Regions from separate parts of the Pantoea sp. Lu_F5_004 genome, predicted to be linked through region 3. Evidence: predicted binding sites of a transcription regulator. Region 3 holds the regulator's gene; each other region holds the start of a gene.
What was found. The regulator CRP, encoded in region 3, controls carbon source genes, mostly activating them, when cyclic AMP is high. The targets are predictions, from matches to a motif close to ATGTGANNNNNNTCACAT.
Positions count from the first base shown of each region.

Region 1: the regulator CRP is predicted to act here: its motif matches at 2,263-2,280, upstream of ACR8BN_RS18755 (PTS mannitol transporter subunit IICBA).
Region 2: the regulator CRP is predicted to act here: its motif matches at 3,274-3,291, upstream of azuC (stress response protein AzuC).

Region 1 covers NZ_CP194946.1:4,054,098-4,058,475, reverse strand. Annotated here, with positions in the region: gene mtlD (mannitol-1-phosphate 5-dehydrogenase) at 1-90, opposite strand, end outside; gene ACR8BN_RS18755 (PTS mannitol transporter subunit IICBA) at 187-2,121, opposite strand; gene ACR8BN_RS18750 (DUF3053 domain-containing protein) at 2,554-3,270, opposite strand; gene ACR8BN_RS18745 (gamma-glutamyltransferase family protein) at 3,508-4,378, opposite strand, start outside.
Region 2 covers NZ_CP194946.1:239,754-244,131, reverse strand. Annotated here, with positions in the region: gene ACR8BN_RS01140 (LysR family transcriptional regulator) at 1-509, shown strand, start outside; gene ACR8BN_RS01135 (zinc-dependent alcohol dehydrogenase family protein) at 737-1,750, opposite strand; gene ACR8BN_RS01130 (LysR family transcriptional regulator) at 1,919-2,824, shown strand; gene azuC (stress response protein AzuC) at 3,123-3,200, opposite strand; gene mntP (manganese efflux pump MntP) at 3,318-3,893, opposite strand; gene ACR8BN_RS01115 (DUF1158 domain-containing protein) at 4,210-4,378, shown strand, end outside.
Region 3 covers NZ_CP194946.1:452,308-456,685, forward strand. Annotated here, with positions in the region: gene argD (bifunctional acetylornithine/succinyldiaminopimelate transaminase) at 1-442, shown strand, start outside; gene ACR8BN_RS02090 (YccS/YhfK family putative transporter) at 444-2,519, opposite strand; gene crp (cAMP-activated global transcriptional regulator CRP) at 2,577-3,209, opposite strand; gene ACR8BN_RS02100 (OsmC family protein) at 3,513-3,917, shown strand.

The DNA of each region.
Region 1 (4,378 bases), 490 kb from region 3:
AGCAAAAACCAGTTCGATACCTGCATCAGCCAGTAACTTGCCGATAAAGCCGCGACCAATGTTTCCTGCTCCGAAATGTAACGCTTTCATAATTTTTGACCCATATCAAATGACGATGGGGCGGGCAAACCCGCCCCAGGAAATCGGGACGGGCATGACCGCCCCAGGGAAAATAATTGCTATAAATTACGCGATTGCAGGCTTACCTGACAGCAGATCCAGCACTTCCTGCACGCTGGTGGTGTTCGCCAGCTTCTCAATCACGCTGTCATCATCCAGCGCATTGGTCAGGCTGGTGATCACCTGGATGTGCTCGTTGTTACGGGCAGCAATACCAATCACCAGGCGCGCCACATCCTCCGGCTCTTCACCGAACAGGACGCCTGCCGGGTACTGACAGAACACCACGCCGGTTTTCAGCACGCGATCTTTCGCTTCGACCGTACCGTGCGGCACGGCAATCGACTCACCGAGATAGGTCGGCGTCAGTTTCTCACGCGCCAGCATCGCCTCAACGTATTCAGGCTCAACGTAACCGCCTTTCACCAGCTGTTCACCCGCAAAGCGAATCGCCTGCTCTTTGTTACTGGCGGTCAGGCCGAGGAAGACGTTATCCGCACCCAGTTTAAACAGGTGTGCGTTGCCTTCATCGTAGCTGTCAGAGAGCGCGGTATTCACCGTTTGACGATGCACGTCGCTGCGGTTAGCCGCCACCAGACGCTCGGTCAGGGTGCTGTAGAGCGCGCTGTCGAGGAAGTTGTTCAGCGAGATATGCTGCGCATGCGGAGCCTGACGAATGGCGCGCTCAGTCAGGTCACGGTGGGTAATCACCAGATCGACATCACCCGGCAGGGCGTTGATCGCGGTATTGGTCACCGACACATTGCTCAGCCCGGCGTCCTGCACTTTCTTACGCAGTACGCCTGCACCCATCGCGCTGGAACCCATACCGGCATCACAGGCGACGATGATTTTACGCACGTGATGCAGTTCAACGCTCATGGCATCGCTGGCGACTGGGGCACCCGCGCCGCTCTGGCCTTTAGACTGCGCTTTCATCTCATGCATGCGCTGGGTCGCGGCTTCGATATCGTCATCTTCTTTGACTTTGCTGGTTTTCAGCAGGATAGCGGACACCACGAAGGAGACAGCGAAGGCCGCAGCAATAGCGGCGATGTTCGCGAAGTAGGCACCTTTTGGCGTCATTGCCAGCACCGCCAGGATTGAACCCGGTGAGGCAGGAGAGACCAGGCCACCGTTCAGCACAGTCAGCGTGAAGACGCCGGTCATACCGCCAAGGATAACCGCCAGCAGCAGGCGAGGGGCCATCAGCACATACGGGAAGTAGATCTCATGGATGCCGCCAAGGAAGTGGATGATTGCCGCACCGCCCGCAGACTGTTTAGCACTGCCACGACCAAAGAACATATAGGCCATCAGCACACCCATACCCGGACCCGGGTTGGCTTCGATCAGGAAGAAAATGGATTTGCCGGCTTCACTCGCCTGCTGGATACCGAGCGGCGAGAAGATACCGTGGTTAATGGCGTTGTTCAGGAACAGGATTTTCGCGGGTTCGACGAAGATTGAGGTCAGTGGCAGCAGGTTGTTCTGCACCATCAGATTCACGCCCGCGGCGAGAATGTGTGACAGACCTTCTACCAGCGGACCGATCGCCAGGAACGCCAGCAATGCCAGTATCATCCCGATAATACCGGCCGAGAAGTTGTTGACCAGCATCTCGAAGCCGCTTTTGATTTTGCCGTCAATCGCCCGGTCAAACGACTTGATTGCCCAGCCGCCCAGCGGACCGGCAATCATCGCGCCGAGGAACATTGGCATATCAGCACCGACAATCACACCCATGGTGGTAATGGCACCGACCACGCCGCCGCGATCGTCGCCGACCAGACGCCCACCGGTGAAACCGATCAGCAGTGGCAGCAGGTAGGTGATCATCGGGCCAACCAGTTTGGCCAGCGTTTCGTTAGGGATCCAGCCAGTTGGAATAAACAGTGCGGTGATGATACCCCAGGCGATAAACGCCCCGATGTTTGGCATCACCATATTACTCAGAAAGCGACCAAAGCTTTGTACTTTGACCTTCACTGATGAGGACATAAACCCACCCCTTATTGAGACGCGCTGCAATAGGAGAGCGCGCTTGTTTTTGTTTAGCCACCCCGACCCAAAGCCGGTGGTATTACTGTATGCACGCGGACTCTATCACGCGAATTTGACGCTGCGTAGCGTGCGGGGTAAGTGTGATCTACATCACTAATTAAGGGTGGTGGCAGGGGTGGTTAGCGTGATTTTGATCACACTTTAAAGCGCAGCTCAGGCTCTTTTGGCTGATTTTTAGACGAGGTGGCCGGTTATTTGTGAGGTAAATCACACTTGCCTGACGTTGATTTGTTATATATCTGTGACTTAGATCACAAACTATTTTTGGTCGAAAATGCGCCAGATCACACTTCATTCTGCGGGTGATCGGGTGGGAGGAGAAAAGGGAGTGTAACGGGCAGACGATTAACGTCTGCCCGTAAGGCGGGTTTACTGCAGACCACCCTGGACGGCAGCCTGTGCCTGAGGAAGCGCCTGCGAGTTGGCGGATAAGGTGCTCATCAGCGCGTTATATTGCGAAGCCTGATCCTGAGTCGGGAACTGCACGCCGCCATCATTGAAGCTGACACGGGTTCCCTGCGTTTGCAGGAAATCGCCGGTCTGCACTGCACCCTGGCTCAGCGCCTGGAGTTTTGGCAGCAGAGGAATCAGCTGATTAGCGGGCACCGTCACCACTTTGTTATAGGCGGTGTCGTAGACTTTTTTCAGGTCATCCGGCTGCTTCAGGGTCGCCTTGCTGCTATCCGCCTGCATTTTGGCGCTTTCAATCTGCTGGGTGACGATCACCAGTGCGCTGGTCGCCTGACGCAGGGAATCACGACGGCTGAGATAATCCTGCGGAACGCGAATAGCAGAAAGCTCATCCACCACCGGACGCATACCCTGTTCAACCGCTTTGTTCGCCTGCTGCGAGAAGCCATACATAATGGCGTAATCGCTGGCGAAGTTGCCAAAGCTCTGCTTCTGGTTTTCGCTGAGGCTGGGCAGATGCTCGCCGCTGCGCATCACAGTGTTCTGGAGAAAATCGATAAATGCTTTGCGCTGCTCGCCTTCTTTATCACCGCATGCGGTGAGTTGCAGCACGATCAGCGCGCCAGCGAGCATAATGCCGCCGCGTGCCATAAGGCGTGTAAGTCCTGAAGCCATAGGGTCAACTCCTGTCGGTGATACTGTCAGATGTCCAGGTAGGAATGGCCTAAAGAATAGAACAAACCCGAGCCACGGCACAACGTGAAACCACCTGTGAAACAGATGCTTTCTGAAACGCCGGTTACAGAATGGGAGCGCCTGCGCCTCACGGCGTGCTGCGTTCCCTGCCATCGCAGGCTTCAGCGCGCAGAGATGAAGGAGGGGCTGAGCAGCCTGACGCTCACTGCCGCAACCTTAAAACACCACCGCCTGACCATCTTTGCGACTCTCACTGGCCGCAATGTAGAAGCCCTGCGGATCGCGCACTATCGCCTGCGCGCCACCAAAATTGTAATTACTCAGGGGATCTTCCAGTACCACGTTGTGACCCATACGGCGCAGTGTGCTCAGGATATTGCGATCGAGGGTTGATTCAAACACGACTTCGCGTCCCTGCACCACCCGCCAGCGCGGCGCATCAATCGCGGCCTGCGGATTCTGGCGGTGCAGCATAATGCGTAGCGCCAGCTGGAGGTGTCCCTGCGCCTGCATCGGGCCGCCCATCACGCCAAATGCCATCAGCGGCTGGCCCTGCTGATCCCGCGCAAAGGCCGGGATAATGGTATGAAACGGCCGCTTACCGCCCGCCACGACGTTGGGATGGTCTGGATCGAGTGAAAAGCCCGCGCCCCGGTTCTGCAGGCTGATGCCGGTATCGGGTACCACCACGCCGGAGCCAAATCCCATGTAGTTAGACTGAATGAATGAGACCATCATGCCGCTGGCATCACCGGCGGCGACATACACTGTGCCGCTCTGCTGCGGTGATCCAAAGCGGAAGTCTCCCGCCTTGTCAGGATCAATTAACGCTGCCCGCTGGCGGATATAGTCGTTGCTGAGCAGGTGTTCCGCCGGAAATTCGAGGTGATCTTCATCGGTGACATAACGGTCCAGATCAACCAGCGCCAGTTTCATCGCCTCGATGGAGAGATGCAGCCACTGCGGCGAATCCGGTGCATAGCGGTTGATTTCCCACTCTTCCAGAATGCCAAGTGCAATTAAGGTCGCAATGCCCTGACCATTCGGCGGCAGCTCCTGCACCGATCCTCCGGCAAACGGACGCGAC
Region 2 (4,378 bases), 210 kb from region 3:
ATCATCGCCTGGAAGGCGTCGATGTCAGTATCCGCATCGAAGCACAGCTGAATGATCAACTGATCGCCAGAAAAATTGCATCGCTACCCTTTATATTCTGTGCGGCTCCGGCTTACCTTGATCGCGCTGGCACGCCTCAGACGCCTGGAGAACTTAGCCAGCACGCCTGTCTGGTTTTCCGCTATCCCACCGACAGACGGTTTCTGCCATGGACGTTTATGGTCAACGGACAGCCTGTTAATGCAAAACTCAACCCCAGTTTTATCAGCGATGATATTGATATCATCGCCAGAATAGCCGTAAACGGCGGCGGCATTGCCCGTCTGGCAAGCTTTGTAGCTCAGCCACTGATAGACAGCGGTCTGTTAAGGTCTTTGTCCTGGTCAGGTCACAGTGGCGAGAGCACCATTGAGTCCCTGCCGATGAATATCTATGCCTGTGTCACCGAACGTTCGGCACTGAATTCGAAAGTACGGACATTTATTGAATTTTTGGCCGATGCGCTTTAAGACAGGAGCGTTTTTGCCGGGCGAAAATTGTCTGTACTTTTCGGCTTATCCACCCGCAAAGATAACCCTCCGCCACCGGTCGTGGTGATACGAAAAGCGGCCCTTTTGGTAATGTGCAGAAGGAATATAAGCACGCTTTGAGAAGGGGTTTAACGCGGTGAGAGTGGGATTAAAAAGTATCTGGCAGTCAGTAAAAACTGCCAGAATTGAGGAATAAAAAGTCGTTATCAGTCACTAATTCTAATGACGATTTTGCCAAATGCACCACGGGAGAGGTGCCGGAAGGCTTCAACCGCCTCATTAAAGCTGTAAACCTGTTCAATGACGGGTTTGATATTATGTTTATTGAGGAACGGATTCATCCGATCAAACGAGGAGCGTGGTGCAACCGCAATACCCCGGATCTTTGTCTGACGGAAAATTAACGGCATCAAATCAAGTTGTGCTGTCTGGCCGGTCAGAAATCCTACCTGAGCAATCGTACCGGCAACTTTTGTCGCAGCAATTGACTGATTGATGCCATTGCCCCCGGCGACATCTATCGTTACGTCAGCGCCTTTACCATCAGTCATTTCAAGCACTTTTCTTTCCCACTCAGGGTATTTTTTATAGTTAATTCCTTCATCGGCTCCCAGTGATTTAATGCGTTCAAGGTTTGCATCGTTACTGGAGGTGGCAATGACACGTGCACCATAGGCATGCGCTATCTGAGCAGCGAAGACCGATACACCACCGGTTCCCTGTACGAGCACGGTCTGACCGGGTTGCAGATTGCCGATATCCATTAGCGAGTACCATGCCGTAAGTGCAGCGATGGGAAGTGTAGAGGCTTCTTCATCTGTCATGCTGTCAGGCGCTTTAACTGCGCTGTCCTCATGAATGATCATGTACTCAGCCAGCCCACCGGGTAACGGCATTCCAATACACCATGCTGGCTCATCGGCTGCAGGTTCACCCTCTAACCAGCGTGAATAGAGATGCGAGTTAACGCGATCACCCGTGCTAAAACGGGATACACCCTGTCCCGTGGCAACAACGGTGCCCGTGGCATCCGAGACAGGAATCAGTGGCTTTGGAACCAGATGAGGCTCATAGAAGCCCTCTACTATTGCCTTATCCCTGAAGTTCAGAGACACCGCGCCAACTTTAACCAGAAGTTCACCCGGACCGGGTACAGGCGTTTCCACCTCTTCAAGCTTTAAGTTTTCAAGGCCAAAATCTTTCAGTAACCATGCTTTCATTTTGTCATTTCCCATGTGTATGCATCGAATAGGGTGATGATAAAAAAAGCAGGCGGGCGTAAAAAGCCACGTAAAAGGACTTCAGTGTTACTGCAGGAGAAACAATCGGAATGAGATATAATCCGCAATACACTATTTCGGCAGGAATATTTTTTGTGGAGTTAAATGATGCGCTCGAACATGCTGGAATTGATGGATATTTTTGTTCACGTCGTTGAATTCCGTAGTTTCACCCGGGCCGCTGACGCCTTGCAGCTGCATCGCCCTGCGGTCAGTAAGTCCGTACAACAGCTGGAAGACAAGCTTGGCGTTAAGCTATTGCACCGCACCACGCGCAGTCTGAGTGTGACCGTTGAAGGGGAAGAAATTTATCAGCGGGCTAAAACGCTGCTGAGTGATGCCAGCGATATAATGGCTTCTTACTCTTCAAATCAGCGACCTCGTGGCCAGCTGCGCATTGATGTTCCACTGGCGCTGGCACACAGTATCCTGATCCCACAATTAAGCGAGTTTCAGGCTTTATATCCTGAAATTGAAATAGTCTTAACCGCTTCAGATCGCCTGACCAATTTAATTACAGAGGGTGTCGACTGTGTTATTCGTCTCGGTGAGCTTGCTGATTCGAATTTTATTTCGCGCAGAATGGGCAGCCTGCAGATGGTCACCTGTGCAGCACCCTCTTATCTGGATAAATATGGCACTCCTTTAACGCCTGATGACCTTAAAGACCATAAAGCCATTTATTTTTTTAATGAACACAGTCGGGACATTCAGGAATGGAAATTCGTTATGAACGGCGAAATTGTTTCACGGCATCCGGGAAGCAGCGTACGAGTTAACAATTCTGACGTACTTCTTTCCTGTGGCGTGGCGGGCCTCGGCATGCTTCACGCATTATATACGGCATTAAAGCCCTGCCTCGAAACAGGCCAGCTGAAGGAAGTATTATCGGGTTATGCGACAGTGACGAAACCGGTTTCAATACTCTACCCTGACAGACGCTATCTTCCGCCTAAGGTCCGGGTCTTTATCGAATGGTTTACTGAAGTATTCAGGAAGAATGATCAGTGTTAAACGTGAATCTTAGCTTCGGCACAGGCACTCCCGTGACCCATTAAAAGTGCGTGTTTCCTGTTTAAGGTATGCCGCCATTTTGTCTGGCATCCGGAAATCTCCCGGGCAGATTAGATCACTGCAGCAACGTCCGTTTCTGGCTCAAAGTGGCGCATAACGGCAATCAGAAGGAGAGGGGTAGCAATAAACAGGATGCACCAGAAGTGCGAAAGCGCGGGTTTAAATCAGCAGAAGCAGAAAAGGTGATAATCACAGGTCGATCCCTGACCGCGATTATCGAGGGTTTCTTGCGGGGTGCTTAGTACATGGCACCCGGCGGTACGTGTTTGAACGTCTCAACGTAAGCGCGGAACACGTGTTTAAAAATACGTTTCATGGAACACCTGATTCAAATTTAGTTGAACATATACCGAAAAAGTATAGCTCCTGTGCGTTTTAACAGCAAATAAATTTGAACCAGATCACAAAAATGACGGTTTTATGTGCAAAAGCCCTACGCGGTGTAGCCGAGATGCTGCAACAGAATGGTGGAGCCGACAGCTATCAGCACTACTCCACCCAGCACTTCCGCCCATTTGCCCAGGACCGGACCAATAAAGCGCCCGACTAATACGCCAGTCGTCGCCATCACCGTAGTGGCTGCACCAATGGTCAGCGCGGTAGTAATGATGTTCACCTGCAGGAAAGCCAGACCCACACCGACAGCCAGCGCATCCAGGCTGGTCGCTACCGCGGTGGTAGCCAGTACCATAAAGCCATGGCTTTGCGGGGCTTCACAGGGCTCTGCGACGGCAGTCTGACGGAAGCCTTCCATCATCATGCGGCCACCCAGAAACGCCAGCAGAATGAAGGCAACCCAGTGATCCCACGCCATGATGTAACGGCTGGCGGCCAGGCCAAGCGCCCAGCCAATCAGCGGCGTCAGCGCTTCAATTGAGCCGAAAATCAGACCGGTACGCAGCGCTTCTTTAAAACCGGGACGATGCAATGTGGCACCTTTGCCCAGAGCAGCAGCAAACGCGTCCATCGACATGCCCAGCGCAAGAATTAAAGTGGCAATAAAGGTCATGATTTATTCACCTGGGGCGAAAAAGCGGCAATTCACGCTGAATTCACCACACAAAGTGTTCAGTTATGAAAAAGTGGGCGCAGTCTATCATGCAAACCCAAAGATAAAAAGACAGTAAAATCAGGGATTTAAGTATAGCAAAGGCTATAACTCTTATCATCCGCTATGAATCGCGCTAAGTCGATGGTAGCAAAGCATTTTCTGACCATTTTTCTGGCCATGCAGCATGCCGGATGCGCACGAAGCAGCGCGCCACCATTGAACCGTGTCGCCGTTTACCGGAAAATGCCGGGCTGATAAATATGGGATACCGGTTATGAATAACCCTTTTGAAACGTTGATCGTGCCTGGTGGCATTTTACTGCTGGGCTTTCTCTCGGCGCTGCTGCTGCCCGCGCCCGCCTTTAGCGTGACGGTGGCGCAGCATCTGTTGCAGATGTTGCATTTGCAGGACCTGAATCAGCTCTATACGGTGGTGTTTTGCG
Region 3 (4,378 bases):
TTTCCCGGTCAGCGCCATGCTGACCACTAACGATATCGCCTCGACCATGGCGCCGGGCGTGCATGGCACCACCTATGGCGGCAATCCACTCGCCTGCGCCATCGCCGAAACCGCGCTTGATATTATCAATACGCCGGACGTGCTGGCAGGCGTTGAGACACGTCGTCAGCACTTTGTCACGGCGCTGCAGGCCATCGATGCGAAGTATGATCTCTTCAGCGATATTCGCGGCAAGGGTCTGCTGATTGGCGCGGCGCTGAAACCGCAGCATGCCGGTAAAGCACGCGACATCCTGAATGCCGCGGCCGCAGAAGGCGTGATGGTGCTGGTTGCCGGAACCGACGTGATGCGTTTTGCCCCGTCACTGATCATTGAGCCTGCCGACATCGAAGAGGGCATGAGCCGCTTCGCCACGGCCGTCGGCAACGTGCTCAACGGCTAGCTTAGTTTTTACGTAAGCGTCTGATCAGCCAGCGGCCATGTTGCGGCCGCTGGTTCCACGCCAGCGATGAAATGGTGTACATCACGCTCAGATGATCGAGAATGCGCCGTACATGCTGCTCCACCACCGTGATCGGTCCCTCACTGATATTTTCCAGGTCATCCAGCAGGTTAACCTGTGAGCTTTCACCATCATATTCCAGCCGCTGCTGACACCGCTGCAGCGCGATTTCACAGGATTGCAGGTAACGCTCAGCCAGCGAGGCAGTGAGCATGGTGTGCTCCCGCGCCAGAATCGTCATAGCGTTGATATGTTCGACGATAAACTGACTGTGCGTGACCCAGAGCCGCATATCACTCAGATAGCGGGAGTTGAACGCGGGTTCCTGCATCGCCTGATTCAGTGAGTTAAACAGCGCATTGTGTGCCTGATTGACCTTCACGCGCTGATAAGCCAGTTTCTCTGGTGACTGTTCGTCACCCAGCAACAGCCGTAGCGCATCCTGATAGGTTTCCAGTGCGTCATGGGCGTTCTGCCGCAGCAGGCCGCTCTGCCACTGCGGCCACAGCCAGAGCATCCCGCCAAAAGCGATCAGACAACCCATCAGCGTATCCATGAGTCGCGGCAGCAGAAACTGCGCGCCATTCAGCGACAGCAATTGCAGCGAGTAAACCGCCGTGACCGTAAAACCAATCATCGACCAGCCATAGAACTGGCGGGTAAAGCGATAGCTGATAAAGGTAATCGCCAGCATGATCAGCAGTACCAGCGACTCTGGCACCGCCATGCGCAGCGTGGCAGCCGCGATCACCAGACCGGCAAAAGTGCCCAGCGCCCGGTGCTGAATGCGGACACGGGTAGCGCTGTAGCCGTTCTGGCTGACGAACATGATGGTCATCAGGATCCAGTAGGGTTTGGGGATGTTGAAGAACAGCGCCAGCGCGCTGCCCAGCATCAGCATCACCGCAAACCGGCCGGCAGTGCGCAGGGCCGATGAGCGGAACGAGAGATAACTGCGCAGCGCCGGTAACAGCGGCAGACGGCGCTGGCGATCAGCCATCAGATCACGCTGATAAAGGGGTTTCTGGGTGCGCAGAACCCGCGCGATGCGGTTGAAGTGGTAAAGGCAGAAGTTACCCACCGGATTGTCGGGATGCTGATGGGCGATTTTCTCCAGCGCGCCGAGCTGTTTATCCATCGCAAAGCGATCGGGTAGCTGGTGATAGAGAATGTTATCCGCCAGCACCCGCAACCGGGCCGAGATGGTTTTGGCATTCCAGCGGATCACCGCTTCGGCGTGGCTCTGTTCGACCAGTTTCTGTACCTCTTCCGGCCGATGCAGGCTGACCGAGATATGTTCCTGCAGATCCAGCGCCACCTGAAAGGCGCGCGTCAGCCGTTTATGGCTGTGATCGCGGCTTGCCGACAGCATATGCATCTGCTGATAACAGGTGTTAATCAGATCGACCACTTTCTGCTGACGGGCCAGTAGCGGCGGCAGCGCCTTTTCCGGATCGGTCAGCTGCGTCAGCAGGGTATATTTTGCGTCGCAGTAGTTAGCCAGCTCGCGGTAGATCAGGCTCAGGCTTTCGCGCATCGGCTGCTCTTTCCACAGCCAGAACCAGAACCAGTTAAACAGCCCGTACCACAGCGTGCCACCGATATAGAGCAGCGGGGGGACATAGATTGGCATGCGGCCAATCAGGCTCAGGGTAAAGATGGCGGCAATCAGGGTGCCGGGCAGCAGACGACCATGCAGCGGGCTGATCTCCCCGGTAACGCCGAGCAATAAGGGCATGGCAAACAGGATGAGCGGCAGCGGAATAGCATGCAGGGTGAGCCACTGCATCAGAAAGCTGCCGAGGGCAAACAGGCTGCCGCCAACAATCAGGCGTTTGAAGAAGCGTTTATGCGGGGTATCCAGACCGGCAATGTTGCAGCAGGCGGGCACTAATGAGAACAGCAGACCTTTTTGCAGGTCGCCAGCCAGCCAGCCCAGCGCCACTGGCAGACAGAGCACCAGCGTTTGCCGCAAGGCGTAGTTAACTTCAGGATGGTAAATAATTCGACGCCACATCGGCCCAACACAAACAATAACGGCGTGATGTTGCCATCACGCCGTGGGTGACAGGAATTAGCGGGTGCCGTAAACGACGATGGTTTTGCCGTGTGCGGAGATCAGGTTCTGATCTTCCAGCATCTTCAAAATACGGCCCACGGTTTCACGTGAACAACCAACAATCTGGCCAATTTCCTGACGAGTGATTTTAATTTGCATGCCGTCGGGATGCGTCATGGCATCTGGCTGCTTCGCCAGGTTGAGCAGGGTCTGTGCAATGCGTCCGGTTACGTCGAGGAAAGCGAGGTTACCCACTTTTTCAGACGTCACCTGCAGGCGACGCGCCATCTGCGATGAGAGTCGCATCAGGATGTCAGGGTTAACCTGAATCAGCTGACGGAATTTCTTGTAAGAAATCTCCGCCACTTCGCACGCGCTTTTCGCACGTACCCAGGCGCTGCGTTCCTGGCCTTCTTCGAACAGGCCAAGTTCACCAATAAAATCGCCCTGATTCAGGTAGGAAAGAATCATCTCTTTGCCTTCTTCATCTTTAATCAGAACCGCGACGGAACCTTTCACGATGTAGTAAAGCGTTTCTGCTTTTTCACCTTGGTGAATCAGCGTACTTTTGGATGGATACTTGTGAATATGGCAATGGGACAGGAACCATTCGAGTGTAGGGTCTGTTTGCGGTTTGCCGAGAACCATTCGCTATTATCCTCTGTTGTAATCGTGCCCAAAATACAGGGGGCAGTTTTCCCTGTCAGGCGGTGAAAGCTTCAAGCGTTTCCATTTCAGGAAATTATTCGGGCCGCATCAGGCGCAGTGCGCATCATCCTTCCCGCCTTCGTCATCGGGTGACGAAAAATATTTTCAGCACTGTTTGTAGCACAGCTTTTGCCGACTGTCTTCTGTTGTCTCGCTTCAGCTACGGGCGGATTTCTCTGGATTGCTGTTTACCAGGCGAAAGCGTACTCTGGCGACAAAACAGCGTATTCCGGAGCAAAAATCATGCAGGCAAGAGTGAAATGGGTAGAAGGGCTGACATTCCTCGGAGAATCCTCATCCGGCCATCAGATACTGATGGATGGAAATTCGGGTGATAAAGCGCCCAGCCCAATGGAGATGGTGCTGATGGCGGCGGGCGGATGCAGTGCGATTGACGTGGTATCAATTCTGCAAAAAGGCCGAAACGATGTGGCTGATTGTGAAGTAAAACTGACCTCAGAACGTCGTGAAGAGGCGCCGCGAATCTTTACGCACATCAACCTGCATTTTATCGTGAGTGGTAAAGCGCTCCAGGATAAAGCGGTATCACGCGCCGTGGATCTTTCTGCTGAAAAATATTGCTCTGTGGCCATCATGCTGGGTAAAGGCGTCAACATTACGCATAGCTATGAAGTGATTGAGCTGTAGTAGCCGCAGGGGTCATTGCAGACCTGCTAACTTCACTTCCAGTATCTGATTCAGGTTGCTTTAAGACTGTGCCTGCATCGGGAATCCGCTTTGATACTGTGCCTGCGCTGGGAACCGGGTCAGATCGGAAAGTCGCTTAAGCCAATCTCTGGCCGCTCGGCCCGCGCGATTACGCACCTCATCCCTGAGGCGCGCCCGTAGCCGGGCCAACGCGTTGCGTTGTTCAAAAACGCTCCCGGCGTTTTTATCCGGGCGGCGGGACGCTTTCCTCTTCTGACCCGGTTCCCGGCGTGTTGAACTTATCTATTGCTGCCAGATTCTTTCTGCCCAGGCGTTGTCTGTAGCGACCTTCCTGAAACCGGATGCGGTTGCCGGACGTGAAGCGAAGGGAGCATATACCTGTAGCAAAGCATCGCGGGCCAGGGATGGCGGTTTTGCGTCTTTGCGAAAGGTGTATGCTC